Regions from separate parts of the Ramlibacter tataouinensis genome, predicted to be linked through region 2. Evidence: predicted binding sites of a transcription regulator. Region 2 holds the regulator's gene; the other holds the start of a gene.
What was found. Region 2 encodes LexA, which represses DNA repair genes until DNA is damaged. Its sites were predicted from a motif close to ACTGTATNNNNATACAGT; they were not measured.
Positions count from the first base shown of each region.

Region 1 (14,506 bases), 450 kb from region 2:
CGCCGGCGCATCGACCCGGAACAGCGGCGGCCGCGCGATGTACACATTGCCCGCGTCGATGAGCTTGGGGAAATGACGGAAGAACAGCGTGAGCAGCAGCACCTGGATGTGCGAGCCGTCCACGTCGGCATCGGACAGGATGCAGATCTTGCCGTAGCGCAGGTTGGACAAGTCCGGGTTGTCGTTCGGCCCGTGCGGATCGACGCCGATGGCCACCGCGATGTCGTGGATCTCGGTGTTGGCGAACAGGCGGTCGCGCTCCACCTCCCAGGTGTTGAGCACCTTGCCGCGCAGCGGCAGGATCGCCTGGCATTCCTTGTCGCGGCCCATCTTGGCGCTGCCGCCGGCGGAGTCGCCCTCGACCAGGAACACCTCGTTGTGCGAGAGGTCGCGGCTTTCGCAGTCGGTCAGCTTGCCCGGCAGCACGGCCACGCCCGAGCCCTTGCGTTTTTCAACCTTCTGCCCCGCCTTCTGGCGCGACTGCGCGGCCTTGATCGCCAGCTCGGCGAGCTTCTTGCCGTACTCCACGTGCTGGTTGAGCCACAGCTCCAGCGCCGGCCGCACGAAGCTGGACACCAGGCGCACCGCATCGCGCGAATTCAGGCGCTCCTTGATCTGGCCCTGGAACTGCGGGTCCAGCACCTTGGCCGACAGCACGTAGGAGGCGCGCGCGAACACGTCTTCGGGCAGCAGCTTCACCCCCTTGGGCAGCAGCGAGTGCAGGTCCACGAAGCTCTTCACGGCATTGAACAGGCCGTCGCGCAGGCCGCTTTCGTGGGTGCCGCCGGCGCTGGTGGGAATCAGGTTGACGTAGCTCTCGCGCACCGGCTGGCCATCCTCGGTGAAGGCCACGCACCACTGCGCGCCCTCGCCTTCGGCGAAGTTGTCGTTGTTTTGCGCGTATCCCTCGCCCTCGAACAGCGGGATGACGGGGTCGGCCGTCAAAGTCTGCATCAGGTAGTCGCGCAGGCCGCCCTTGTACTGCCAGCTCTGGGTGTCCCTGGCCTTCTCGTTGACCAGCGACACGGTGACGCCGGGCATCAGCACCGCCTTGCTGCGCAGCAGGTGCGCCAGCTCGGTCATGGGCAGGGCGTGGGATTCGAAGTACTTGGGATCGGGCCACACGCGCACGGTGGTGCCCTGGCGGCGCTCGCCCTCCTGCAGCTTGCGCAGGTGCAGCTGCTCGATCACGTCGCCGCCGGAGAACACGATGTGGGCCACCTGCCCTTCGCGATGCGTGCTGACCTCCAGGCGCTTGGCCAGCGCGTTGGTCACCGACACGCCCACGCCGTGCAGGCCGCCGGAGAAGCTGTAGGCACCGCCCTTGCCCTTGTCGAACTTGCCGCCGGCGTGCAGCCGGGTGTAGACCAGTTCGATCACCGGCGCCTTCTCCTCGGGATGCAGCCCGAAGGGAATGCCCCGGCCGTCGTCCTCGATGCTGACGGAACCGTCGCTGTGCAGGGTGGTCTTGATGCGCTTGCCGAAGCCGGCCAGCGCTTCGTCCGCCGCGTTGTCCAGGACTTCCTGGATCACATGCAGCGGGTTGTCGGTGCGGGTGTACATGCCGGGCCGCTGCTTCACGGGCTCCAGGCCCTTGAGCACCCGGATCGAGCCTTCGGAGTAACCGGTGTCGGGTTTGACTGCCATGGGACGGGGATTGTAGTCGCGCTGGAGTTTCCGGCTGTATGTTTATACAGACACGGATCATCCCCGGAGACCCTTCACGAGAGGACGAATTGCCCATCCGGCTAGATTCGCTGCCATGCAGCAAAGACTTTCCATGGCCCAGGTGCTCGCTTGTGGCGCCGCCGTCGTCACGCTTTCCATGGGCATCCGCCACGGTTTCGGGTTGTGGCTGCAGCCCATCACCCAGGCCCAAGGGTGGAGCCGCGAGACCTTCGCCTTCGCCATCGCCATCCAGAACCTGGCCTGGGGCTGCTTCGGCATCTTTGCCGGCATGGCTGCCGACCGTTTCGGCGCCTTCCGCGTACTGGTCACCGGCGGCGTGCTGTACGCCCTCGGGCTGGCGGGCATGGCGCTGTCGCCGACGCCCCAGCTGTTCGCGCTCACCGCCGGCGTGCTGCTGGGCGCGGCCCAGGCCGGCACCACCTATGCCGTGATCTACGGCGTCATCGGGCGGCAGGTCGATGCCAACCGGCGGTCCTGGGCGATGGGCATGGCCGCGGCAGCCGGTTCGTTCGGCCAGTTCCTGATGGTGCCGGTCGAGGGCTTCCTGATCGCCGGCTTCGGCTGGCAGCACGCCCTGCTGATCCTGGCGGTGTTCGCCCTGCTGATCGGACCGCTGGCCTACGGACTGCGCGAGCCCGGCTTCCACGCCAGCGCGCCGCACCGGCACCGCGAGCAGACGATCGGCCAAGCCCTGCGCGAGGCCTTCCGCTACCCGAGCTTCCAGCTGCTGATGGCCGGCTACTTCGTCTGCGGCTTCCAGGTGGTCTTTATCGGCGTGCACATGCCCAGCTACCTCCGGGACAAGGGCCTCTCGCCGCAGGTGGCCAGCTACGCGCTGGCGCTGATCGGCCTGTTCAACATCTTCGGCACCTACCTTGCGGGCACGCTGGGCCAGAAGCTGGCCAAGCGCAAGATCCTGGCCACCATCTATCTCGGCCGCGCGCTGGCGATCGCGCTGTTCCTGTGGGCGCCGCTCACGCCGGCCTCGGTGTACGTGTTCGCCAGCGTCATGGGGCTGCTGTGGCTGTCCACCGTGCCGCCCACCAACGCGACGGTAGCGCAGATCTTCGGCGTGGCGCACCTGTCCATGCTGGGCGGCTTTGTGTTCTTCAGCCACCAGATCGGCTCCTTCCTCGGCGTGTGGCTCGGGGGCCTGCTGTACGACCGCACCGGCAGCTACGACATCGTCTGGTACCTGGCCATCGCGCTGGGCATCTTCGCCGCGCTGGTGAACCTGCCGGTGCGCGAAGCGCCGATCCCGCGCGGCGCGCCGCAACCGGCCTGACCATGGCGGCGAGCGCGAAGAAGTGGCTGGGATGGAGCGCCGCCGCCGCGGCGCTCGCGGCAGTGTTTGCCCTCTACACGCAGCCGCAGCTGATGGTCACACTCAGCGAACTGTTCTGGGCCTGCTTCAACTAGATTCCCAGGGCGAGACATCCGGCTCGTTCACGGTTCGCAGGCGCCGGTCTGCCGCGACAATATCGGCATGAAAGTTTTCGTCATCACCGGCGCGTCGGATGGCATCGGCGCCGAGATCGCCCGCCAGCTCGCGCGCGCCCACGGCAAGGACGCGGCGCTGGTTCTGGCCGCGCGCAACGGCGGCAAGCTGGAGGCGGTCGCCGCGCTGTGCCGGCAGGCCGGCGCCCAGGCCCTGGCCGTCATGACCGACGTGGCGCAGGAGGCGCAGTGCCGGGCGCTGATCGACAAGGCGGTGCAGGCCTACGGCCGCATCGACGTCCTGATCAACAACGCCGGGATGTCGGCGCATGCCCTGTTCGGCGACGTGCGCGCCCAGGACCTGCACTGGTACGAAGACCTGATGAAGGTGAACCTGTGGGGCGCCGTGTGGTGCACGCACGCCGCGCTGCCGCAGCTGAAGGCCAGCCGCGGGCAGGTCGTGGCGGTGTCCTCGCTGGCAGGGCTGGTGGGCGTGCCGGGGCGCACCGCCTACAGCGCCACCAAGTTTGCGCTGGCCGGCTTCTTCGAAGCCTTGCGCATCGAGCTCAAGCCCGCGGGCGTGGCCGTGACCACGGTCTATCCCGGGGTGGTGGCGACAGAGACGCGCCGCCGCGGCTACAACGCGCGCGGTGAGCCGGCCGGCACCAGCGGCCTGAAGGAAGAAGCCGCCATGAGCGCGGAGGAATGCGCGCGCCTGGCGATCGCCGGCATGAACCGCCGGCAGCGCGAGGTGGTCATGACCGCCCGCGGCCGGCTCGGGCGCTTCATGAAGCTGCTGGCGCCGGGGCTGGTCGAGAACATGGCGCTGGCCGCGCTCAAGGACGAGGTCCGGCCCGATTAATGCACGACTCGCAGATCCCCTCGAACTGGGTCCGGCGCTGGGCCCACCTGGTGCCCGCGGGCGGCGCCGTGCTCGACGTGGCCTGCGGCCAGGGTCGGCACCTGCGTCACTTCGCGCAGCGGGGCCACCCGGTCACCGGCGTGGACCGCGACGCCGCTTCACTGGCGCATGCGCAGGGCCTGGGCGAAACGCTGGTGGCCGACATCGAGAACGGCCCCTGGCCGTTTTCCGGCCGCAGTTTTGCGGGCGTCGTGGTGACAAATTACCTCTGGCGTCCGCTTTTGCCTGCCATCCTCGGCTGTATTGGCCCGGGCGGCGTACTGATCTACGAAACTTTCGCTGCCGGCAACGAGACGGTCGGCAAACCGTCTCGACCGGACTTCCTGCTTGCCCCCGGCGAACTGCTGCGCGCCTGCGAAGCGCTGCGTGTGGTCGCCTACGAGGACGGTTTCCTCCAGGGGCCGGATCGCTTCGTCCAGCGCATCGCCGCCGTGCGTGCGCAGCCCACCGCTGCGCCAGCCCGGCATGCGCTCGAGGCAGCTTGACCCAATCGTTAGAATTACTGTTTCCCAACGAAACCCGACATGACACCGATTACAGGCAGCATCGTGGCGCTGGCCACCCCGATGCACGAAGACGGCAGCGTGGACTACCCCACCCTGCGCAAGCTAGTCGATTGGCATATCGCCGAGGGCACGGCTTGCATCGGCGTGGTCGGGACCACGGGCGAGTCGCCCACGGTGGACGTCGAGGAGCACCACGAGATCATCCGCGTGTCGGTCGAACAGGCACGCGGCCGCGTGCCCATCATGGCCGGCACCGGCGCCAATTCCACCGCCGAGGCGATCGAGCTGGCGAAATATGCCAAGGCCGTGGGCGCCGACTGCCAGTTGCAGGTCGTGCCCTATTACAACAAGCCGACGCAGGAAGGCATCTACCGGCACTTCAAGGCCATCGCCGAAGCCGTGCCTGAGCTGCCCACCGTGCTGTACAACGTGCCCGGCCGCACGGTGGCCGATATGCAGCACGAAACCGTGCTGCGCCTGGCCCAGGTGCCCGGCATCGTCGGCATCAAGGAAGCCACCGGCAACATCGAGCGCGCGCAGTGGCTGATCCGCGACCTGCCCCGCGGCTTCGCCGTGTATTCCGGCGACGACCCCACTGCCGTGGCGCTGATGCTGTGCGGCGGCCAGGGCAATGTGAGCGTCACCGCCAACATCGCGCCGCGCCTGATGGCGCAGTTGTGCAAGCTGGCGATCGCCGGCGACGCGCGCGGCGCGATGGAGATCCAGCGCAAGCTGATGCCGGTGCACCGTCACCTGTTCGTCGAGGCCAACCCGATTCCGCTCAAGTGGGCGATGGCGCGCCTGGGCCTGTGCGGACCGGCCCTGCGCCTGCCGATGACGCCACTGTCCGAGCCGAATGAAGGCGTCGTCGAGGCGGCGCTGCGCGCGAGCGGCCTGCTCGCCTGAAAACGAAACATACAAAATCCGAAGGGGATCAAGTGAAGCTCCAAGCAAAATCCGGCGTGCTGGCCCTGGCCGCAGTCCTCATGCTGTCGGCCTGTTCTGTGCTCGATGGCGACAAGATCGACTACAAGAGCGCCGGCAAGGGCGCCCCGCTCGATGTCCCGCCCGACCTGACGCAGCTGTCGAAGGATTCGCGCTACCAGGTGCCCGGCGGCACCGTGACGGCCAGCGCCTTCCAGGTCGGCCAGGCCGCGCCGGACATGCCGACTGCCGCCACGACCCTGGGTGACGTACGCGTCGAGCGCGACGGCCAGAAGCGCTGGCTGGTGGTGACCCGTCCCGCCGACCAGGTGTGGGGCCCGGTGCGCGACTTCTGGCTGGAAAGCGGCTTCCTGCTCACGCTGGACCAGTCCAACCTCGGCATCATGGAGACCGACTGGGCCGAGAACCGCGCCAAGATTCCGCAGGACTTCATCCGCAACACCCTGGGCAAGCTGATCGACTCGGTGTACTCCACGTCCGAGCGCGACAAATTCCGCACCCGGCTGGAGCGCACCGCCAGCGGCGGCACCGAGATCTACCTCAGCCACCGCGGCATGATCGAGGTGTACGCCAATCGCGAAAAGGACCAGACGGTGTGGCAGCCGCGCCCGGCCGATCCCGAACTGGAAGCCGAATTCCTGCGCCGCCTGATGGTCAAGCTGGGCACGCCGCCCGAGCAGGCCAAGTCGCTGGTGGCCGCGGCGCCCGCCAAGCCCAGCTCGCGCGTGGCCGATGTCGCCGGCGCCCCGGTGGTGCAGATCGACGAAGGGTTTGACCGCGCCTGGCGCCGCGTCGGCCTCGCGCTCGACCGCACCGGCTTCACGGTGGAAGACCGCGACCGCACCCAGGGCACGTATTTCGTGCGCTACGTCGAGCCCACCGCCAACAAGGAGCCGGGGATCATCGCCAAGCTCTTCAGCTCCGAGAAGACCAATCCGCCGATCAAGTACCGCATCGCGCTCAAGAGCGAAGGCGAGAAGACCACGGTGTCGGTGCTGAACCAGAGCGGCGCGCCCGAATCCTCCGCCACGGCGCAGCGCATCTGCAAGGTCATCGCCGACGACCTGAAATAAGCAAGGGATAACGAGGGGCGCTGCGGCGCCCCTCGTCCTTTGATGGCTCCATGATTCGATGCAAGAGCCTTGGCAGCGGCAGCACTGGCAACGCCACGGTGGTCCAGGCGCGCGAGGGCGCGCAGGTCACGCACTTGCTGGTCGACTGCGGGCTGGGCATCCGGCAGCTGGACAAGCGCCTGCTCCAGGCGGGCCTGACGGCCGCGCAGGTCGATGCCCTGTTCATCACCCACGAGCACGCCGACCACATCGGCTGCGCGCGCCAGTTTGCCCTGCGCCAGAACATTCCGGTGTACATGAGCCATGGCACTTATGCGGCCATCGGGCAGCCCGACCTGGGCGGCCTGCTGCGGCTGGTGGCCGACGGCGTGCCGCTCGTCGTGGGGGCGATGGAAGTGCGTCCCTTCACCGTGCCGCACGATGCGCGCGAGCCCTTGCAACTGAGTTGCGGCGACGGCGCCACGCGGCTGGGCCTGCTCACCGACCTCGGCCACGCCAGTGCCCATGTGCTGGAGCAGCTCGCCGGCTGCGCCACCCTGCTGCTCGAATGCAACCACGATGGCGGCCTGCTCGCAGCCTCCAGCTACCCGGCCTTCCTCAAGCGCCGCATCGGCGGCGACTGGGGGCACTTGGACAATGAAGCCGCGGCAGACATCGCGCGCGCCCTGCGGACCTCCGGCCTGAAGCAGGTGGTCGCGGCGCACCTGTCCGAACAGAACAACCGCCCCGACCTGGCGCGTGAAGCACTGGCGGCCGCGATGGGCTGCGACCCCGCGGACATCGCCGTGGCCGACGGCCCCAGTGGCTGCGGCTGGCTCGAGGCCTAGGACCAGAGGCCGGGCGAGCTCCGGCGCGCTCCCTCATGGGGTCAGCAGCTGCGCACGCGTTCGCCCGCGCCGGCAGGACTGGAGTGACCCTGCCGTCGACACGGGCTCGACGGGCGGAAATCAGCGTCGCAGCAGCGGGAATGAGGGGCTGAGCGTTGACTGCGCGAGGGCCGGCTTCCCGGACCCGGGACCAGACACAACAGTACACACTTCCCCCTTCGATTGGGTGCAGGTTTGATTGCCCTTCGCGTCCACGGTGCACTTGGTAAACGTGGTGGGGACGCACTTGCAGGTCGCCCCTTGCGGACAATTTGCTTCGGCAGCGGCGGGACCTGCAAGCGAGATGAGCGAGGCCGCGAAGGCCGCAAACGCGAGGGAAGTGCGGGGGGTGGAGCTGGACTTGAAGTTCATGTCGGATCTTCCGGTGAGGTGGCAGATGAGTCGCGGGCTGCAACGCCCGACCCGAACATGGGTTGCAGCCTGGCTGCGAACGGTTCAAGAGATTCGCGCAGGTGCTGCCCCCCTAGACACCCCACCGCAGGCTAGCCCCCGCGGCAAAAACAAAAAGCCGCCCGAAGGCGGCTTTTTGCTGAATCGGAGATCCGATTACTTGGTGGCCGAAGCGGCAGCCGAGGCAGCGGAAGCGGCCGGGGTGGCAGCGCCAGCGGCAGCAGCGGCGGCAGCGGAAGCGGCGCCAGCGGAAGCGTCGGCAGCGGGGGCCGAAGCCGTGGCGGCGGGGGCAGCGGCGGGAGCAGCAGCCGGGGCGGGAGCGGGCGCGGGCGCCGGCTCTTCCTTCTTGCCACAAGCGGCGAGGGCGGCGGCGGCAATCAGGGTCGCCAGGACGAGCGATTTCTTCATTTCGGGTTCCTTTTAGGGAGATGCAAACAATTTCCGGAAACTGTCAAGAGCCGTCGTTTGGCTGCGTTGACCGAGCGCAAGGACTCGAGCTCTTGCGTTCAGCCTGCGATTATATGCAGGAAATCCCCTAGCGCGGCATTGGGACCTGTCCGGTCAAAGCCCCAGCGTCACCGCCGGAAAGGCCGGCGAGCTCTTCAGCAGCCACTCATCCAGCAGCTCGCGCAAGAGCAGGCGCCGCCGCGTTTCGCTGCCGCACACGCCATTGCTGCGCTCCACATCCAGGCGCTGCAGCACCCACTGTGGGCTCCAGATGGCGCTCGGGAACCCCAGCGGATCGGCCGAGCGGCAGCCGCGGGCTTCGATGACGTGCGACCAGGCCTGGCGCCAGGTGACGAAGCGCGCGTGCTGGCGAATCACCTCGTCATAGCGGCAGGCCAGCAGGATGCAGCGACGGCCGGCGCGCGACCAGTCCTGCAGTGACTGCGCCACCTCGCGCTCACCCAGCGGCCAGTCCTGGAAGCTGGCGTCGGACAGGATGAGCTCGGGCCAGCCCTCGCGCGCGGCACAGGCCAGCGCATCGCGCACTCCCTGTCGGAACGCCTCGCGCCCGGCGAAGCGGCCTTCAGGCAGGGCTTCGCCCTGTTGCTGTTGGCTCATGGCCCCACCTCCTCCCGCGGATGCAGCCATCCGGCCTCGCACCATGAGGCCAGGACCTCCAGCGCCTGGTCGCTGGCCTTGGCGACCTGGGCCGCGCTGAGCGCGCGCCGGTCGGCCAGCGCACGCATCAGGGTCGCATCGCGACCCGCCGCGCGCAGGCTCTCGCCGTTGATGAACACATGCCGGCGGTCGTACATCATGCGCGTGCGCCGGTCCAGCACCAGCGCGCCCGCGAGGTCCGGCTCCTCCTCGCGCGGCTCGAACCAGACGTTGGCCTTGGGCTCGGTGATGTACTCGCCCAGCGCGCGGGCCAGCACGTCGCGGTCGGCCAGCGCCGAATGCAGGGCGGCCTGCGCGAACGCCAGCAACGGCGCGGGCACTTCGCCGGGCGCATCGGTGGCCGGCTGGGAAGGGTCCCAGTAGAGCGATTCGCCGGCGATGTCGGGCGCATCGTCGGCAATGCGCTGCAGCAGATCGCGCGCCAGTTCGCCGCGATTGGGCGTGCGAAAGCCGATCGAGTAGGTCTGGCACTCGCCCTCGGCGATGCCGTCGTGCGCCCAGCGCGGCGGCAGGTACAGCATGTCGCCGGGCTCGAGCACATGTTCCTCCTCGGGCTCGAAGTTCGACAGGATCTTGACCGGCACGTCCTCGCGCAGTGTCATGTCCTTGCAGGGACCGATGCGCCAGCGCCGGCGGCCCTGCGCCTGCAGCAGGAACACGTCGTAGGAGTCATAGTGCGGGCCGACGCCGCCGCCGTCGGTGGCGTAGCTCACCATCAGGTCGTCCAGCCGCGCCTGCGGCGCGAAGCTGAAGCGCTGCAGCAGGGCGTGGGCCGCATCGTGGTGCAGGTCCAGCCCCTGTACCAGCAAGGTCCATTTCGCTTGCGACAGGGGCGGCAGCGCGCGCCGCGCGAAGGGACCGCGGCGCATGCGCCACTGGCCGCGCGATTGCGACACCAGCCGCGATTCGACATGGTCGGCGGCGGCCAGCGCGAACAGCTCGCTGCGCGACAGCAGGGGCCGCATGCCGGGCACGGCCCCGCGCACCAGCAGCGGTTTCTTCTGCCAGTGGCGGCGCATGAATTGTTGCGGGGAGAGGCCGCCCAGCAGCGGCGAAGCGTGTGCGATGTCCATGGGAACTGCGACAATTCTCCTATGGAAAACGCGCAAGTCACGCCGCAGTGCGTGGTCGCCCTGACCTGGGTGCTGAAGGACACATTGGGCGAGGTGCTGGACGAGTTGACGGAACCGGTGGAATTCCTGGTCGGCGGCGAGGACCTGCTCGCCAAGATCGAGGAGGCCCTGCAAGGCCACGGGGCCGGCGACCGGCTCGACCTGCACCTGGAGCCGGAGGACGCCTTCGGCGAGTACGACGAGCAGCTCGTGTTCCTCGAGCCGCGCCAGCTGTTCCCGGCGGAACTCGAGGAAGGCATGACCTTCGACGGTCTGCCGGCGGGCGCCAATCCCGCCGCGCCGGCCGACGCTCTCTACACCGTCACGGAAATCTATCCCGAGCACGTGGTGCTGGACGGCAACCACCCGCTGGCGGGCATCGCCATCCGGCTGCACCTGAAGGTCGAGGGCGTGCGCGAGGCGACCGAGGAAGAGGTCGGCCGCGGCTCGGCCGGCACCGGCTTCTTCAAGATCGGCTGACCAGGGCCTGGTGCGCCGCCCTAGCCGGCGAGGTAGATCAGGCCGTTCTCGATCCGCACGCGGTCGCCGGCGCGCAGGTTGCCGGTGGCGCTGACGTCGAAGGTGCGCATCGCGCCGGAATCGGTCTGCACCCAGATCCGGTACACCGGGCCGCCGGTGTTGTAGACGCGGTTGCCGCCGGCCATGTGGCTGCCGACGGCTGCTCCGCCGATGGCGCCCAGCACCGTGGCCGCGCCCTTGCCGCCGCCACTGCCGATCTGGTTGCCCAGGACACCGCCCACGATGCCGCCGATGATGGTGCCGACTGGGTCGTTGCCGGTGACGACCGGCTGCCCGTTGCTGACCATCGCCACGTTGGTGATGCGGCCGAATTCGACGACGGTGGCGGTCGGCGCCGGTGCAGTGCCGTACGCCCCCGCAGGCGGGTTGGTCCCGTAGGGATTGGTCGTCGACAAAGGCGACGCCGGATAGTTGTTCGGCCCGTAGGGGTCGGGCGGCACTGCGCAGGCGGCCAAGCTCGCGGCAAGCGCGGCGGCACAGGCCCGCGGCAGGACGCGAATCTTGGCTGGCATGGTGGCCTCGCTGTCTTAGCTGCGGTAGATCACGCCATTCTCGACCTGCACGCGGTCGCCCACTCGCAGGTCGTTGGTGGCGGGCACGTCATAGTAGCGCACTGCCCCGCTTTGCGTCTGGACAGTCACCCGATACGTGGGCTGGGCCGGCGTGGTGCTGCGCCCGACCTGACTGCCCACGGCAGCGCCGCCGGCCGCGCCCAGCACCGTGGCGGCCGTCTGCCCCTTGCCGGAACCGATCTGGTTGCCGACCACGCCGCCGGCGACCGCGCCAATGATGGCGCCCGGGATGCTGGGTCCGCTGCGGGTGGTGGCGCCGGCGATGGATTCGATGCGGGTCACCTGGCCGTATTCCACGCCGGTGGGCGCCGCCGCAACGCTGGCCGACGGGGCGGGGGCTGTCGATGTCAGCGGAACGCTGGAGCCGCATCCAGCCAGCAAGGCGACAAGCGCGCTGCCGCAGGCGATCGAGGCGAGTCGGTAGTTACGCATGGGAAACTCCTTTGATGGCACGGCGCAGCCGAGACGGCTGGCCTTGTTTCCCAATTACAGGACTGTGTTGCTCGACCTGTACCGCGGCCAATGCCGCGCATTGCTGTAGGAGCTCCCGTTTCAAATGGTAGGAGCGTGCAGACAGCCGCGCTCTTAGCCGCGCTCATCGGCTGATCGGGTCACAGCGAATACAGGCCTGCGTCTGCTGATCCGTGCAGGCCCGTACGCGACGGCATGCAGGCCGCTCGGCGGCACCTGCAAGCCACAGACAGGCTGGACCTTCCCGTCAGCGATAGACCACGCCGTGCTGGACTTGCACCATGTCCCCCACGCGCAAGTCGTTGGTGGCGGCCACATCGTAGTAGCGCGTCGCGCCGCCCTGCGTCTGGACGGTGATGCGATACGCCGGCTGCGGCATCGAGGCTGGCGAGCGGCCCCCCTGACTGCCGGCAGCGGGCCCGCCGAGCACCGAGGTGGGGCTGCTCACCGTGCTCGAGGCGGACTGGCTGCCCACGAAACCGGTGGCCACCGCACCAACAATCTCGCCGGGCGCGATCGGCCCGCTGCGCGATGAGATGTCGGTCACCCGCCCATATTCCCAAATTTGGGGTGCCGTACTGGCTGTCGGCACCGGTGCCGCCGAGGCGACGGGCTTGCTGGGGCTGCTGCAGGCGGCGAGCAGAAGGGCCAGCGCTGTGCCGCCGGCGATGGAGGCGAGTCGGGTGGTACGCATGGGGACACTCCTTGTTCGAGACGGCTCCGCCCGTGGCGGCCGACCGCCCTGAATTACAGGCGCGCGACCTTGACCTGCTCCGAAGCCAAGGCCTCGCATCTCTGTAGGAGCCGCCGTGCGAACCCGTAGGACGCCACAGACGCGTCCGTGGCTTCCCGCAAGCGATGTCAGTGCTTACCGGTCGAGCCGTAACCGCCGTCGCCGCGCTGGGTGGCGGGAAACTCGGCGACCACGTTGAACTGCGCCTGGACCACGGGAACGATCACCAGTTGCGCCAGCCGCTCCATGGGGTGCAGGGTGAACTCGACGTCGCTGCGGTTCCAGCAGCTCACCATCAGCTGGCCCTGGTAGTCGCTGTCGATGAGCCCGACCAGGTTGCCCAGCACGATGCCGTGCTTGTGGCCCAGCCCCGAGCGCGGCAGGATCATCGCCGCATAGCCGGGGTCGCGGATCCAGATCGCGATGCCGGTGCCCACCAGCCTCCAGGCGTTGGGCGCCAGGGTGAGCGGCTCGTCGATGCAGGCGCGCAGGTCGAGGCCGGCGCTGCCGGACGTGGCGTAGCTGGGGAGTTGATCCGTCATGCGCGGATCGAGGACTTTCAAGTCGATTTTCATAGGTGATTGGCGATCTGGGCGACGAGTGCGCGCGCCAGTTGCAGTTTGGGGGCGCGCGGCATCTCGAACGAACCCTGGTCGTCGATCACCAGCAAGGCGTTGTCCTCGGCCCCGAAGGTGGCCGGCCCGATGTTGCCCACCAGCAGCGGCACGCCCTTGCGCAGGCGCTTGGCCTGGGCGTTCGCGGCGAGATCCTGGCTTTCGGCAGCGAAGCCCACGCAGAACAGCGCGCCCGATTTGGCACGCGCCGATTGCGCGACGGTGGCGAGGATGTCCGGGTTCTCAGTGAAGGCCAGTGCCGGCGCCTGGCCGGAGCCGTCCTTCTTGATCTTGTGCTCGCTGGCGGTCGCGGGCCGCCAGTCGGCCACCGCGGCGGTGGCGATGAAGACGTCGGCGCCCTCGGCTTCGGGCTGCGTCGCGGCCATCATGTCGCGCGCCGAGCGCACGTCGATGCGCGTGACGCCGCGCGGCGTGGCCAGGCTCACCGGGCCGGCCACCAGCGTGACCTGCGCGCCGGCCTCGCGCGCGGCACGGGCGATGGCGAATCCCATCTTCCCGCTGGACAGGTTGGTGATGCCGCGCACCGGGTCGATGGCCTCGAAGGTCGGGCCGGCCGTGATCAGCACCCGCTTGCCCGCCAGGCGCTTGGGCTGGAAGAAGGCGACCAGGTCCTCGAGCAGTTCGGGCGGCTCCAGCATGCGGCCGTCGCCGGTCTCCCCGCAGGCCTGGAAGCCGGTGCCCACCCCGAGGATGTGCGCGCCGTCCGCGTCGAGCTGTTTCATGTTGCGCTGCGTCGCCGGATGGGCCCACATCTCCCGGTTCATCGCCGGCGCCAGCAACAGCGGCACCTTGCCGATCGGCCGCGCCAGGCACATGAGGCTCAGAAGGTCGTCGGCGCGCCCGTGCAGGAGCTTGGCCATGAAGTCGGCGCTGCAGGGCGCGATCAGGATGGCGTCGGCTTCGCGCGACAGGTTGATGTGCGGCATGTTGTTCGGCTCGCGGCTGTCCCACTGGGATCCGTACACCGGCCGGTTGGAAAGCGCCTGCATGGTGACGGGCGTGATGAACTGCTCCGCCGCCTCGGTCATCACCACCTGCACGGTGGCGCCCTCCTTGATCAGGGCGCGGCATAACTCCGCGGCCTTGTAGCAGGCGATGCCGCCGGACAGGCCCAGGACAATGTGTTTGCCCGCCAAATCGTTCATGAGGTCGAATTTAGCAGAGCGCCCACCCTCTGGATGAACTGGATACACATGCGTATAGAATCTCGCTTTACCACCTCCCGGAAGCTCAGGTTTCCGGCCATGACATGACCAAATTCGTCTTCGTCACCGGCGGTGTGGTGTCTTCCCTGGGCAAGGGAATCGCCTCTGCCTCTCTCGCCGCGATCCTCGAATCGCGCGGCCTCAAAGTCACCCTCATCAAGCTCGATCCGTACATCAACGTCGACCCGGGCACGATGTCGCCGTTCCAGCACGGCGAGGTGTTCGTGACCGACGACGGCGCGGAGACCGACCTGGACCTGGGGC
Region 1 covers NZ_CP010951.1:457,129-471,634, forward strand. The annotation lists gene UC35_RS02160 (DNA topoisomerase IV subunit B) at 1-1,647, opposite strand, end outside; gene UC35_RS02165 (MFS transporter) at 1,763-2,974, shown strand; gene UC35_RS24360 (hypothetical protein) at 2,977-3,108, shown strand; gene UC35_RS02170 (SDR family oxidoreductase) at 3,176-3,988, shown strand; gene UC35_RS02175 (class I SAM-dependent methyltransferase) at 3,988-4,533, shown strand; gene dapA (4-hydroxy-tetrahydrodipicolinate synthase) at 4,573-5,460, shown strand; gene bamC (outer membrane protein assembly factor BamC) at 5,493-6,572, shown strand; gene UC35_RS02190 (MBL fold metallo-hydrolase) at 6,623-7,399, shown strand; gene UC35_RS22885 (hypothetical protein) at 8,006-8,257, opposite strand; gene UC35_RS02195 (hypothetical protein) at 8,411-8,914, opposite strand; gene UC35_RS02200 (cupin domain-containing protein) at 8,911-10,047, opposite strand; gene UC35_RS02205 (FKBP-type peptidyl-prolyl cis-trans isomerase) at 10,069-10,566, shown strand; gene UC35_RS02210 (glycine zipper 2TM domain-containing protein) at 10,587-11,138, opposite strand; gene UC35_RS02215 (glycine zipper 2TM domain-containing protein) at 11,154-11,630, opposite strand; gene UC35_RS02220 (hypothetical protein) at 11,917-12,363, opposite strand; gene dut (dUTP diphosphatase) at 12,531-12,977, opposite strand; gene coaBC (bifunctional phosphopantothenoylcysteine decarboxylase/phosphopantothenate--cysteine ligase CoaBC) at 12,974-14,182, opposite strand; gene UC35_RS02235 (CTP synthase) at 14,287-14,506, shown strand, end outside.
Region 1: UC35_RS02160 (DNA topoisomerase IV subunit B) is a predicted target of LexA. The motif match lies at 1,681-1,698, and genes of this name have one in related genera.

Region 2 (14,506 bases):
GGGCAGGAACAGGTTCCACAGGCCCGCGGCCTGCGCCTTGGGCTTGAGCTTCTCGATGGTCTGCAACGCGCTCCAGCGCTTGCCTGCTTCGGTGTTGGCCTGCAGTTCGGCTTCGTACTCCTGCTCCGCGGGGTAGATGTAGTCCTCCATGAACTTGCCCAGCTTTGCTTGGAGTTCACGGGTCTTGGGGGAGTAGTCGAAGTCCATCGTATTTCCTTGGGGTGATTAGGCTCGTCTTTGAGTGACTAGGCTCGCTGAGCGAACTGCCAGGCCAGCGCCGCCATCGGTCGTGCGCTCGCGCCCGAAGCTGCGGCCTGCGCGCTGGATGCGGTGCCCGCCTCGACGCGCTTGGCGATGCCCTGCAGGATCGCGGCGATGCGGAACATGTTGTAGGCCAGGTAGAAGTTCCAGTCCGCTTTCAGCGACTCGGGAGTTGCCAGGCCGGTGCGCTCGCAGTAGCGGCGGATGTAGTCGTGTTCGGGCGGGATGCCCAGCCCCGGCAGGTCCAGGCCGCCGATGCCGCGAAACGACCCGTGCGGGATGTGCCAGGCCATGCAGTGATAGCTGAAGTCCGCCAGCGGGTGGCCCAGCGTGGACAGCTCCCAGTCGAGCACGGCGATCACGCGCGGCTCGGTGGGGTGGAACATCAGGTTGTCGAGGCGGAAGTCGCCGTGCACGATGGAGACCTTGCTCTCGTCGCGCGCGGCGGCCGGGATGTGTTGCGGCAGCCACTCGACCAACTGCTCCATCTCCGGGATGGGCTGCGACATCGGTCCGGCGCCATCGGCCGAGGCCTTGTACTGCTTGCTCCAGCGACCGATCTGGCGCTCGAAATAGTTGCCCGGCTTGCCGTAGCCGGCGAGCCCGCGTTCGGCGAACTTCACGGTGTGCAGGGCCGAGATCACGCGATTCATCTCGTCGTAGATCTCGCCGCGTTGCTGCTGCGTCATGCCCGGCAGCGCCTGATCCCAGAGCACGCGGCCCTGCATGAACTCCATGACATAGAAGGCGCGGCCGATCACGGATTCGTCCTCGCACAGGCAGTGCATGCGCGGCACCGGAACGCCGGTCCCGGCCAGCCCGCTCATCACCGCGAACTCACGCTCGATGGCATGGGCCGAGGGCAGCAGCTTGGCCACCGGACCCGGCTTGGCCCGCATGACCCAGCTGCGCGAGGGCGTGACCAGTTTGTAGGTCGGGTTGGACTGCCCGCCCTTGAACATCTCCACCGTGAGGGGCCCCTGGAAACCCTCAAGGTGCTGTTCCAGCCAGGCGGCCAGCGCGACGGTGTCGAACGCGTGCTTGTCGGTGACGGGCCGCGTGCCGACGAAGTGATCGAATTCGCTCATGGTCTGGTACTGCCTTACTTCTCGGAGTCAATGATGCGCATGAGGGCGTCGCGGTTGCGCACCACCAGCCCGCCGGGCTCGATGCGGATCACTTCCTCGCGTTCCATGGCCTTGAGTTCCTGGTTCACGCGCTGGCGCGAAGCGCCGAGCAGTTGCGCCAGTTCCTCCTGCGCGAGCTGCAGCCCGATGCGCACTTCGCCCGCGTCCGAAAGCGAGGGTACGCCGTAGCTGCGCACCAGGTGCGTCAGCTGCTTGGCCAGCCGGGCCCGCAGGGGCAGGGTGTTGAGGTCCTCGACCAGGCCGAACAGTTGCCGGATACGGCGCGCCTGCAGCTTCAGCAGCGCGTCGTACAGCTCCAGGTGCTGCGCCATGATTTTCTTGAGGTCCGCACGCGAGACCGACAGCAGGGTCGTGTCGCCATGTGCGAACGCATCGTGGGTGCGCCGGTCGCCGTCGAAGATCGCGATGTCGCCGAACCAGATGCCCGGCTCCACATAGGTGAAAGTCACCTGCTTGCCGGTGATCGAGGTCGAGCTCACCCGCACCGCGCCGCGCGCCACCGCGCTCCATGCGTCGGCCGAGTCGCCGCGCGCGCAGATCAGCTCGCCGTCCTTGTAACGTTTGACGTAGGCGCATCGCAGGATGTCGTGGCGCAGGGAGGGTGATAGTGACGAAAACCAGCGACCGGAATTGATCGCCTCTCTTTCGTCAATGGTAAGAATGGGCTCGTCCATGGTCTGTCCAATGCGTGACTGGGCGTGAGTGGATTGTCGCGTCCGGGACCTGCCCCAACAACGGGGGAAGTCCCGTGCGCGACCGTTGGCCGCCGGACGGCTGTGAACCGCCTTACTTGAAGCGCGGCTTCTCTTTGGCCAGGAAAGCCGCGATGCCGATGCCGGCGTTGGCGTGATGCAGGTTCTTCACGAAATGGTCGCGTTCGCTGGCGAGGTGGCGGTTGAGGCTGGCCTCGGGCGCCTCGTTCATGAGTTCCTTGATGCTCGCCAGCGCGTTGGGAGCGCGGTCGTTCAGCTTCTCGGCCAGCGCCAGCGCCTCGTCCAGGGCGCCGCCGGGGGCCGTGACGCGGTTGACCAGGCCCAGCGCATGCAGTCGCGCGGCGCCGATCCGCTCGGCGTTCATGAGCAGTTCGCTGACCAGCGGGCGGGGCAGGGCGCGCGCGAGCTGCCAGCTCGCGCCGCCGTCGGGTGACAGGCCGACGCTGCTGTAGGCCATGACGAATACCGCGTCCTCTGCGGCCACGATTAAGTCGCACGCCAGGCACAGCGAAAATCCCGCGCCGGCCGCCGCACCCTCGACCGCCGCGATCACCGGCTTGGGAAAGGTGCGGATGGCCTCGATCCAGTTGTGCAGGTTTTCGATGCTCTGCGCCTGCACCTCGGGCGGTTCGCGCCGGTTGGCCTGCAGCCGGTTCAGGTTGCCGCCGGCGCAGAACATGGAACCCTCGCCGGTGATCACGACGCTGCGCACCTCCGGGTTCGATTCGGCCACGTTCAGTGCCTCCACCCCCGCCGCGTACATCTCGGGGCCCAGCGCGTTGCGATGCTCCGGGTTGGAGATGGCCAGCACCATGGTGCGGCCCTGGCTGGTGCTCTTGAGTTCGGCGGTCATGGCTGAGGTTTTTCTTAGTCTTCTTCGTGCAGGAGCGACAGGCCGATCGCGCCGCGCCGCCGCAGCCAGGGGCTGGGACGGTAGCGTGGATCGCCATACACGGTCTGCAGGTTGAACAGCACTTCCAGGATGTTGGCCGGGCCCCAGCGGTCGCCCATGGCCAGGGGCCCCAGCGGGTAGCCCAGGCCCAGTGTCACCGCGGTTTCCAGGTCCTTGGGACTGCAGATGCGCTGCTGGCAGATGTCGCTGGCGATGTTGGCGATGGTGGCGACCACACGCTGCGTGACGAAGCCGCCCGAGTCGCGGATCACGCTCACCGCCTTGCCGTCACGCGCGAACAGCGCGTGCGCGGCATCGCGCATGTCGGCCCGGGTGGCGGGGTTGGTGGCCAGCACCCGGCGCTTGGTGGCGGCGTCCTCCACCAGCAGGTCGATGCCCACGGTGCGCGCCGGGTCGAGCCGTTCGACCACCGCAACGGTGGTCACGTCGAATCCCAACGGCGCGACCAGGGTCAGCGCGTTCATCGAGGGCGACTGGCCGGTTTCGACCTTGGCGCCCAGGTCCTTCAGCAACTGGTACAGCTCCGGGCGACGGGCCGCGCGCGTGGACACCCACACCGGCGGCAGCTCGTCGACCTTCGGCACAGCGGGCTCGGGCGGCAGCTGCGGCTTGCCGTCTGCGTACTTGTAGAAGCCTTCGCCGACCTTGCGGCCCACGACGCCGCCGGCCAGCCGCTGCGCGGTGATCACGTGCGGTCGGTAGCGCGGCTCGTCGTAGTACTGGTGGTAGATCGACTCCATCACCGGATGCGAGACATCCAGCGCCGTGAGGTCCAGCAGTTCGAACGGCCCCAGCTTGAAGCCGACCTGGTCGCGGAGGATGCGGTCGATGGTCGCGAAGTCGGCGACGCCTTCACCGGCGATGCGCAGTGCCTCGGTGCCGTAGCCGCGGCCGGCGTGGTTGACGATGAAGCCGGGCGTGTCCTGGGCCTGCACCGGGGTGTGGCCCATGTCGCGCGCATAGGCCGCCAGCTGGGCGCAGACCTGCGGGTCGGTCTTCAGCCCGGCGATGACTTCGACCACTTTCATCAACGGCACCGGATTGAAGAAGTGATAGCCGGCAAATCGCTGCGGGTGCTTCAGCCCGGCGGCGATCGCGGTGACCGAAAGCGACGAGGTGTTGGTGACCAGGACCGCCTTGCCGCCGGTGATGTCCTCGAGCTGCCCGAAGACGGACTTCTTCACGTCGAGCCGCTCGACGATGGCTTCGACCACCATCTCGCAGTCGGCCAGGTCCTGCAGCGCGCCCGCGGGTTTGAGCCTGTCCTTGCATCCGCGCACGGCGGCTTCGTCCATCCGGCCCTTTTCCTGCAGGCGGTCCCATTGCGAAGCGAGCTCCGCCGCCGCCTTGGCGACGGCTTCGGGCTGGGTGTCGTACAGGCGCACGGTGCTGCCGGCCTGCGCCGCGATCTGGGCGATACCGCGGCCCATGGCGCCTGCGCCCACGACGCCCACGGTCTTGTATGTCAAGGTCATGCGCCCGATTATCGGGGAGCGCTGCGCCAGGGACGCCGATCAGGCGCGATGTGGGCGGGCGAAGCTTGTGGCCCAGGCGCTCACCGCCATGGCGAGCACCAGGACTGCGAAGCCCACCCAGTGCAGGTCGTCCATGCCGCCGCGCGAGATCATCCAGCCGCCGGCGCCGGCGCCCAGCGCCTGGCCCGCGTACATGGCCGAGCTGTTCAGCGCGATCGATGCGGAGGCCAGAGCCGGCGCAATCGCCACCAGCCGCGCTTGCTGGGCGGAATTGGAAGAGAAGCACCCCAGTGCCCAGGGGATGGAGATGAGCGCCGCCAGCACCATGCTGGTACCCAGCGGCCACGCGAGCAGGCTCACCGACATCAGGCCCACACCGATCATGACGGAGCGCGACGCGCCGACCCGGTCGATGTTGCGCGACATCAGCATGTTGCCGATGAAGCCGAATGCGCCGAACCACAGGAAAAGCAGGCTCAGCTCACCCGGTGTGATCCCGATCTTGTGCTTGTAGTAGGGCGCGAAATACGAGAACAGCACGAACTGCCCGGCGGCATATAGCACCGTGACCAGCACGCAGAGCATCAGGGCCGGTGAGCGGAGGGTCTTCGCCCACGCCGCTGCGGACAGCGCGGGCGGCTTCACGCCATCGGGCATGGCGCGCCACACCCACCAGGCACTGGCCAGGCTCATGATGCCCACCAGGGCAAAGGCACTGCGCCAACCCAGGGTGCCGCCAACGAAGGCCCCGATTGGCATGCCGAGCACGGAGGCGACCGACCAGCCCAGGAAGACAAAGGTGATTGCCCGGCCGCGCTGCTGCTCGGGCACCAGCAGGCCCACGCAGGCAGCCGCCTGCGGCGTGAAGATGGCGGGCGAGAGCATGGTGACAACTCGCAGCGGCAGAAGCGCCGCGAATGTGGTCGAGGCCGTGCACGCCAAGTGCATCAAGCCGTACCAGACCATGCTCAGCGCGAGCAGGCGCCGGCGGTCCCAGCCTGCAACGACTGCGGCAAGCAGGGGCGCACCGAGGCACATCAGCAGCGCAGCCGCCGAGATCAGTTGCCCAGCCGTCGCGGCCGAGATGTCCAGCGAACTGCTGATGTCATTGAGCGTGCCGGGCACCACCATCACGCCGGTGCCGATGACGAAGTTGCCGAACAGCAGCGGCCACAGGACGGCGGGGAGGGCGGTCGTCGCGGCGGGCGCGCCGGCGGTCGAGGTGGTGGACGGCAAAGGTGGCTCTCAGCGCCTGACTTGAAGCGCGCCGGGATTCACGATGTTGGTCGGCGTACCGCGGATGAAATTGACGACGTTGTCGAAGGCGGCGCCGAAGTAGAGCTCGTAGCTGTCCAGCTCGACGTAGCCGATGTGCGGCGTGCAGATGCAGTTTTCCAGGCGCAGCAGGGCGTGTCCCTGCAGGATCGGCTCGCTCTCGAACACGTCGACCGCCGCCATGCCGGGGCGGCCGCGGTTCAGGCCCGCGATCAGCGCGTCCTGCTCGATCAGCTCGGCGCGCGAGGTGTTGACCAGCAGCGAAGTCGGTTTCATCCGGCTCAGGTCCTCGAGCGTGACGATGCCCGTGGTTTCCTCGGACAGGCGCAGGTGCAGGCTGAGTACGTCGCTTTCCTGGAACAGCTCCTCGCGGCCGACCGCCTGGAAGCCGTCGCTGACGGCGCGCTCGCGCGAGGACTGGCTGCCCCCGACCAGCACGCGCATCCCGAAGGCCTTGCCATAGCCAGCCACCAGCTGGCCGATCTTGCCGTAGCCCCAGACGCCCAGCGTGCGTCCGCGCAGCACCATGCCGAGCCCGAAGTTGGCCGGCATCGATGCGGACTTCATGCCCGACTGCTGCCAGCCGCCGTGCTTGAGCGTGGCGATGTACTGCGGCAGCCTGCGCATCGCCGCCATGATGAGGGCCCAGGTGAGTTCGGCCGGCGCCACCGGCGAGCCCACGCCCTCGGCCACCGAGATGCCGCGCTCGGTGCAGGCTTGCACGTCGACGTGCGCGCCGACGCGTCCGGTCTGCGCGATCAGGCGCAGGCGCGGGAGCTTCTCCAGCAGCTGGCGCGTGATTTGCGTGCGTTCGCGAATGAGCACGATGACCTCGGCGTCACGCAGCCGCACCGACAGCTGCCCGATGCCCTTGACCGTGTTGGTGTAGACCTTCGCCGGGTAGTCTTCGAGCTTGGACGCGCACCTGAGCTTGCGCACGGCGTCCTGATAGTCGTCGAGGATCACGATGTTCATGGCGAGATTGTGCCTTGGCCCCGCAAGCGTGCTGGCGGCGCCTGCAGAGTGACCCGGCTTCAGCGCGGAGATGAAAAGCGCCTTAGCATCCGCGCTTTCGCACTGTTACGCCAAGGAGCCTTTGATGACGATTTCCATGTCTTCCGCGAGCCTGCCGATCTTCCGGACCGCACTCGAGAACCTGGCCCACATCCTCGACAAGGGTGCGGCCCACGCGGAAGCGCGCAAGTTCGACCCCACGGTGTTGCTGCAGTACCGGCTCGCGCCCGACATGCTGCCCTTCGCCCGGCAGATCCAGATCGCGTGCGACGGGCCGAAGAACGGCGCGGCGCGGATCGCCGGCATCGAGGCGCCGCGCTACGAAGACAACGAGGCGAGCTTTCCGGAGCTGAAGGCGAGAATCCAGAAGACACTGGACTGGCTGGCCACGGTGCCCGCCGACAAGATGGACGGCACGGAAGACAAGGAGATCACCTTCCCGGTGGGGCGCGACAAGACCCGCACCATGAAGGCCGAGGCCTATTTGAAGCACTGGGTGCTGCCCAACATGTTCTTCCACATCACGACCGCCTACGCGATCCTGCGCCACAACGGCGTGGAACTGGGCAAGGCTGACTATCTGGCTGGATCGAAGGCCTGATCGGACGTCGTAGCTGGGGGCGGCCACGGGCGCCGGTTGGCCGGCTCCGCTCATGTCCCCCGGGACGGGCTTTGCCCGTCCCTCCTCCTTTACTTCGCTACGCCGGCCACCCGCGCCCGCGGCACTGACCGTCGCTGGTGAAAATCGAGGCTGCTTAGCCGGCGGCGGCTTCCAGCGCGGCCAGCCGGTCGAGTTCGGCGCATACATCCGCCATGCGGCCGGAAATCACCAGCCGGCCGGTGGCGCCATGCACGATGCGCAGCGGCTTGCGCCTGCACGGGGTTGCAGAAAACTCGTGGGGCAAGCCGCCCGGCTGCGCGCCGGCAGGCACGCGCCTGCCGGCGGCCACCGGACCGCCCGCCCCACGACAACTGCGAAGACTGAACAAGGCCTTGAATGGCGACAGCAATCCACTCGACATGAACATCGCGATTCCCATGTGAATCTCCTTGGACTCCAGAGCTTGGACACAGGCAGGATTGCGAAGAAGGGCGCTGCCGCAGGGTGATGGCGCCGTGCGCGCCATACGCCCGCCACCTGCGGCCGGCCCGGGGTGCTACATGAGCATGGTGTTGCGGATCAAGCCGACGGCCAGGCCTTCGATCTCGAAGGGTTCGCCCGGCTCCACCACGATGGTGGGGTAGTCCGGGTTCTCGGCGTGCAGTTCGATCAGGTGCTTGTTGCGGCGGAAGCGCTTGACGGTGACCTCGTCGCCCAGGCGCGCGACGATGATCTGGCCGTTCTTGGCGTCCTTGGTGGCCTGTACCGCGAGCAGGTCGCCGTCCATGATGCCGGCGTCACGCATCGACATGCCGCGCACCTTCAGCAGGTAGTCGGGCCGGCGCTGGAACAGGCTGCTCTCCACGTAGTAGGTCTGGTCCACGTGCTCCTGCGCGAGAATGGGCGAGCCTGCGGCCACACGCCCGACCAGCGGCAGCGCGAGTTGGGCCAGGCTGGGAAGCGGCAGGGAGAACTGCTTGATGCGAGATTCGTTGATGGAGCGAAGGGCATCGCTGCGCAGGCGGATGCCGCGCGAGGTGCCGGCCACGAGTTCGATCACGCCTTTGCGGGCCAGCGCCTGGAGATGCTCTTCGGCGGCGTTGGCGGACTTGAAGCCGAGTTCAGCCGCGATCTCGGCGCGCGTCGGCGGCGCGCCAGTGCGAGCGATCGCGCTCTCGATCAGGTCCAGGATCTGCTGCTGGCGGGCGGTGAGCTTGGGCGAATCGAGCATGGTGGCTCCTGTTTCGATATCCAGTAACTGTATTTTTAACCAGTTTCGTAAAGTGCGCAAGTGAGCGAGAAAAAAATCGTGGTTCTGGGCACCGGCGGCACCCTGGCGGGCACTTCCGCCGCGGCCGGCGACAACATCGGCTATACGGCGGCGCAGATCGGCGTGGCGCAGCTGCTGGCGGCCATCCCGGCCCTGCGCGGGCTGCCGCTCGAATGCGAGCAGGTCGCCCAGGTGGACAGCAAGGACATGAGCTTCGCCATCTGGCGCGAGCTGGCACGGCGCTGCGCGCACTGGCTTGCGCAGGACGAGGTCGCGGGCATCGTGGTCACGCACGGCACCGACACCCTGGAGGAAACGGCCTATTTCCTGCAGGAAGTGCTGTGCCCGGCCAAGCCGGTGGTGATCACCTGCGCCATGCGGCCGGCCACCGCCCTCGGCCCGGACGGGCCTCAGAACATCGTCGATGCGGTCACGGTGGCCGCAGCCGGGGGCGCGCGCGGCGTGGTCGCCGTGTGCGCGGGCGTGATCCACGGCGCGCGCGAGGTGATGAAAGTGCATCACTACCGGCTCGACCCGTTCAGCTCGGGCGATGCCGGGCCGCTCGGCTACGTCGAGGAAGGGCGGCTGCGGCTGCTGCGGGAGTGGCCGGGCGGCGACGTGGACCTGGCGCGCGTTCGGCTGCAGAAGGCCCTGTCGGCGCCAACGTGGCCGCGCGTGGAGATCGTCATGAGCCATGCCGGCGCCAGCGGCGCGACCGTCCGCGCCCTGGCAGCGCAGGGCATCGCGGGCCTGGTCGTCGCCGGCACCGGCAACGGCACCATCCACGCTGAACTGCTGGACGCGCTGCTCGAGGCCGGGAAGCAGGGCGTGACGCTCTTGCGCGCGAGCCGCTGCGCCGAGGGCGGCGTGATCGCCGGCGAGAAGGACTTGATCCCCGGCACGAGCCTGTCGCCGGTGAAGGCGCGTGTCGAGCTGATGCTGGCGCTGATGCCCTGATGTTCGCCGGACTGCAGTCCCATCCCTGGGCCTACCCGGTCCTCGAGATCGCGCACATCTTCGGGATCGGCCTGTTGATGGGCAACCTCATGCTGCTGGAGGTGCGCGTCTTCGGCCGCGGCGCCCAGTTGCCGCTGCAGTCGCTCGCGCGCCTCGCGCTCACGGTCGCGCTTGCCGGCTTCTCGCTGGCGGCGGCCAGCGGCCTGCTGATGTTCGCGAGCCAGCCGGGCGAACTGCTGGCCAACCGCGCATTCACCCTGAAGATGGTGTTGATTCTCGTGGCGGGTTGCAATGCGGCGTGGTTCCATGGCCGCCGCAGCCTGGCCCGTGGCGACGCGCTGGCGCGCCTGCAGCTGTTGGCGTCCACGCTGATCTGGCTGGCCGTGCTCGCGTGTGGCCGATGGATTGCCTACGTCTAGAAGGAAGGATGATGATGAAGCGTCGTACCTGCGTGCTGGCCGCGTTGGCCCTGCCGTTCGCCGCGCGCGCGCACCATGGCTGGAGCAGCTTCGACCAGGACCGGCCGCTGTTCCTGCAGGGACGCGTGGTGGCCGTCAAATGGCAGAACCCGCACGCCGAACTCGTGCTGGAACTGCCGGCCGGCTATCGCGTACCGGCGGAGGTCGGGTCCATGCAGGTGCCGGCGCAGTCGGCCACGGTGGATGGCAAGGCCCTGCTGGCGCGCGCCGCGGCGCCCACGCGGCAGGATCGCCGCTGGACCATCGAGCTGGCGCCGCTCACCCGCCTGGAAGCCTGGAAGCTGGCGCCGGTGCAGTCCGGCGCGACGATCGGGGTGCTGGGGTATCCGCTCAAGGACGAAAAGGAGGCGCTGGTGCGCGCCGAATACCTTTACGTCGACGGCAAGGCGTACGGGCTGCGGTCCAGCCCGGCGTGAGAAGCCTCAGTTCTCGAGCGCCTGCATGGCGCGGCCCGTGATGTCCTCGACCGAGCCCATGCCGCTGATCACGCGGTATTTCGGTGCCTTGGCCGGATCGGTCTTGGCCCAGTTGGCGTAGTAGTCCACCAGCGGGCGCGTTTGGGCCGCGTAGACCTCCAGGCGCTTCCTGACGGTCTCTTCCTTGTCGTCATCGCGCTGGATCAGGGGCTCGCCTGTCACGTCGTCCACGCCGGGCACTTTGGGCGGGTTGAACTTGACGTGGTAGGTGCGTCCGGACGCGGTATGCGAGCGGCGGCCGCTCATGCGCTCGATGATGGCCTCGAAGGGCACGTCGATCTCGAGCACGTAATCGAGCTTGACGTCGGCGGCCTTCAGGGCGTCGGCCTGCGGAATCGTGCGGGGGAAGCCATCGAAGAGAAAGCCGTTGGCGCAGTCAGGCTGCGCGATGCGTTCCTTCACCAGCCCGATGATGATGTCGTCGCTGACCAGGGCGCCGGAATCCATGACTTTCTTGGCCGCCAGACCGAGGGGGCTGCCCGCCTTGACGGCTGCGCGCAGCATGTCGCCGGTGGAGATTTGCGGGATGCCGTACTTCTGGCAGATGAACGCGGCCTGCGTTCCCTTGCCTGCACCGGGCGCTCCCAACAAGATCAGTCTCATGGAATTCCTTGGATGTTGCTAGTCTTCGCGCGCTGCGGGCCGGGCGCGTCCCAGTCTTCGCGCATCGTTAGTTCAAAGGATAGCACGCGGTCCTTCGCGCACCCTTACTGGATCGAGGCCTCCGGGCGGCTCAGCGTGCCGCGCCGCCGGCGTCAAACAGCTCGCGCACGCGTGCCAGGTCTTGCGGCGTGTCCACCCCGCTGCCGGGCGCGCGGCTGGTGATGTGCACCGCGATGCGGTGGCCGTGCCACAGGGCGCGCAGCTGCTCCAGTGCCTCGGCCGTTTCGATCGGCGCCTGCGGCAGGCGCGGGAACCCGCGCAGGAAGCTGGCGCGGTAGCCATAGATGCCGACGTGCCGCAGCAGGGCCGTGGGCGGCAGGGCGGCGATGCCGCCGGCAAAGCCGTCGCGCCACCACGGAATCGTGGCACGGCTGAAGTACAGCGCCATGCCTTGGGCGTCCAGCACCACCTTGACCACGTTCGGATTGGCCAGGTCGGCCACGTCCTCGATCGGATGTGCTGCGGTGCTCATGCTGGCTTCGCGGCGCGCATCGAGCAGGCCGGCGACGGCGTCAATCAGCCCCGGGTCGATCAGTGGCTCGTCGCCCTGCACGTTGACCACCGCATCCTGGCCATCCAGGCCCAGACGCTCGCAGGCTTCGGCCAGGCGGTCGCTGCCGGAGGGATGGTCGGCGCGCGTCAGCACGGCTTCCACCTCATGCGCGGTGCAGGCCGAGACGATGCTCGGGTGGTCCGCCGCCACCACCACCCTGGCGGCCGAAGACTTCTGCGCCTGCCGCGCCACGCGAACGACCATGGGCAGGCCACCGATGTCGGCCAGGGGCTTGTCAGGCAGCCGGGTGGAGGCCAGGCGAGCGGGAATGAGGACGGTGAACGTCATCGACGGGAGTGCTTGTGGGACGGGGCGAGCCGGCTTAGACCAGCGGCGTACGCGCCGGCATTTGCTCGAGTTCCTCGTCGCTGAGCGTGCGGGCCTGCTCCTCCAGCATGATGGGAATGCCGTCGCGGATCGGGTAGGCGAGCCGCGCGCTGCGCGAGATCAGCTCCTGCCGGTTGCGGTCGTAGTCCAGGTGCCCCTTGGTCACGGGGCAGACCAGCAGTGCGAGCAGTTTGTGGTCCATCAGCCAATCATAGCTTCGCATCCACCAGGCGGTCGAAGGCACGCCAGAAGCCGTCTTCGATGGCCACCTCCAGCGGCACCGCCCATGCGTCGGGCCGGCTGCGCCACAGCTTGACAGCATCCTTCTCGGTGCAGACGAGCTCGCCGGGGAAGTCCGGCGGCTGCGCGAAGTCGTGGTGATCGGGCAGGGCGATGGTGCGTGCCGGTGCCAGGCCGGCCTCGCGCAGCATCGTGAAGAAGACTTCCGGATTGGCGATGCCCGCCAGTGCGCAAAACTCGCGCCCGCGCAGCGAGTCCAGCGCGACCCGCGTGCCGTCGGCGCGCCACGCCTGTGCGCCCAGCCGGCGCCGCACCTCGAAGCCCGGCCTGACCGCGGCCCCCGGCGTGCGCAGCACCAGGTCCACGGGCCGCGGCCAGGGTTCGCGCAGCGGGCCGGCCGGCAGCAGCCAGCCGTTGCCGACGCCACGGTCGTCGAACACGCAGATCTCGAGGTCGCGCGCCAGCGCGTAGTGCTGCAGGCCGTCATCGCTGACGATCAGCTGCGTGCGGGGATGTTCATGGAGCAGGGCGCGCGCTGCTTCGGCGCGCCGGCGCGCCACGAACACGGGCACGCCGCAGGAGCGCGCGATCAGCAGCGGCTCGTCGCCCACCTCGCGCGCCTGGCTGTCCGGGCGGACTTCACGGCAGTCGTCGCCGGTGCGCCCGTAGCCGCGTGAAACCACGCCGACTCGCAGGCCTCGCGCCTTCAGGTGTTCGGTCACGGCGCGCACGATCGGTGTCTTGCCCGAGCCGCCGGCGATCACGTTGCCGATGATCACGACCGGCACACCGACATGTTCGGCCCGCAGCAGCCCCGCGCGAAAGGCGCCGCGCCGCAGGGCCGCCAGCAGGGCGAACAGCAGGGACAGCGGCCACAGCAGCCAGGCCAGCGCGCCGCGGCGCAGCCAGGCGCGCTGCAGCGCAGCCCCCATCAGCGGTTCCCCGCCTGGGCCGAATTCTGGGTCGCGAAGGTGATGTGGTTCAGGCCCTTGCGGCGGGCCGCTTCCATGACGGTGATGACCGACTGGTGCGGCGCCGTGGCATCGGCCGTGATGATCACCACGCTGTCCTTGGCCGCCTGCGCGTCGGCGAAGGCCTGCGCAAGCGCATCCACGTTGCGGCCGGTCACCGGCGTGCCCTTGACGGTGTAGCGGCCGTCGCTGGTGACGGCCACGATGACTTCCTTGGGGTAGTCGCGCTGCGCGTCGGAGTCGGCCACGGGAAGCTTGAGCTGGAGTTCGGTGAACTTGCTGTAGGTCGTGGTCAGCATCAGGAAGATCAGGATGACCAGCAGCACGTCGATGAACGGGATCAGGTTGATCTCCGGCTCCTCCTTGGGACGGGGGCGGAAGTTCATCGGCCGCGAATGGCGAGCAGGTGGCGGGCGAAGCGCTCGGCCGACAGCTCCAGCGTCAGCAGGTATTCATCGACCCGGCCGCGGAAGTAGCGCCAGAAGATCAGCGAGGGGATCGCCACGATCAGTCCGAAGGCCGTGTTGTACAGCGCCACCGAGATGCCATGCGCCAGCTGGGCCGGGTTGCCGCCTCCGGTCACGCCCGAAGGCGCCTGCGAGCCGAAGATCTCGATCATGCCGATCACGGTGCCAAGCAGGCCGAGCAGGGGCGCGGCCGAGGCGATGGTCGCCAACGCGCTCAGGTAGCGCTCCAGCCGGTGGGCGACGGCGCGCCCGGTGCTCTCCATGTTGGCGCGCAGGTCGACTTCGGTGCAAGTCGGGTCCGAATTCAGGGTGCGGAAGCCGCTGGCCAGCACCTCGCCGAGGGCCGAGTTCTGCTCCAGCTGCGTGACCACGTCGGGCGCGGGAACGGCATGGCGCGACGCCGACAGTGCCTCGTCGAGCAACTTGGGCGGGGCGACCTTGCTGGTCTTCAGGCTGATGAATCGCTCGATGACGAGGGCGAGCGCCAGGAAAGAGCAGGCAACCAGGGGCCAGATCGGCCAGCCTGCGGCTTGTATGATCGAAAGCAAGGGACGGTCTCCGCGCGATGCGTGTACTACTGGTGGGCCCATTATCCCGTACTCATCAGTGCGCGGGGCTCTGCAGATGAGGCAGTAGGACCCGGCCCACAGATCTTGTGGACAACTTTGTGCAAAAGCACACCACCCCGCCACGCCAACCCGCG
Region 2 covers NZ_CP010951.1:2,843-17,348, reverse strand. The annotation lists gene UC35_RS00110 (acyl-CoA dehydrogenase family protein) at 1-207, opposite strand, end outside; gene UC35_RS00105 (phosphotransferase) at 246-1,349, opposite strand; gene UC35_RS00100 (Crp/Fnr family transcriptional regulator) at 1,364-2,083, opposite strand; gene UC35_RS00095 (oxepin-CoA hydrolase, alternative type) at 2,196-2,975, opposite strand; gene UC35_RS00090 (3-hydroxyacyl-CoA dehydrogenase) at 2,990-4,510, opposite strand; gene UC35_RS00085 (MFS transporter) at 4,550-5,746, opposite strand; gene UC35_RS00080 (D-2-hydroxyacid dehydrogenase family protein) at 5,756-6,760, opposite strand; gene UC35_RS00075 (DUF1993 family protein) at 6,885-7,400, shown strand; gene UC35_RS00070 (hypothetical protein) at 7,555-7,839, opposite strand; gene lexA (transcriptional repressor LexA) at 7,957-8,631, opposite strand; gene UC35_RS00060 (asparaginase) at 8,692-9,627, shown strand; gene UC35_RS00055 (hypothetical protein) at 9,627-10,046, shown strand; gene UC35_RS00050 (DUF6152 family protein) at 10,061-10,522, shown strand; gene adk (adenylate kinase) at 10,529-11,185, opposite strand; gene kdsB (3-deoxy-manno-octulosonate cytidylyltransferase) at 11,316-12,086, opposite strand; gene UC35_RS00035 (Trm112 family protein) at 12,121-12,327, opposite strand; gene lpxK (tetraacyldisaccharide 4'-kinase) at 12,335-13,297, opposite strand; gene UC35_RS00025 (ExbD/TolR family protein) at 13,297-13,722, opposite strand; gene UC35_RS00020 (MotA/TolQ/ExbB proton channel family protein) at 13,719-14,351, opposite strand.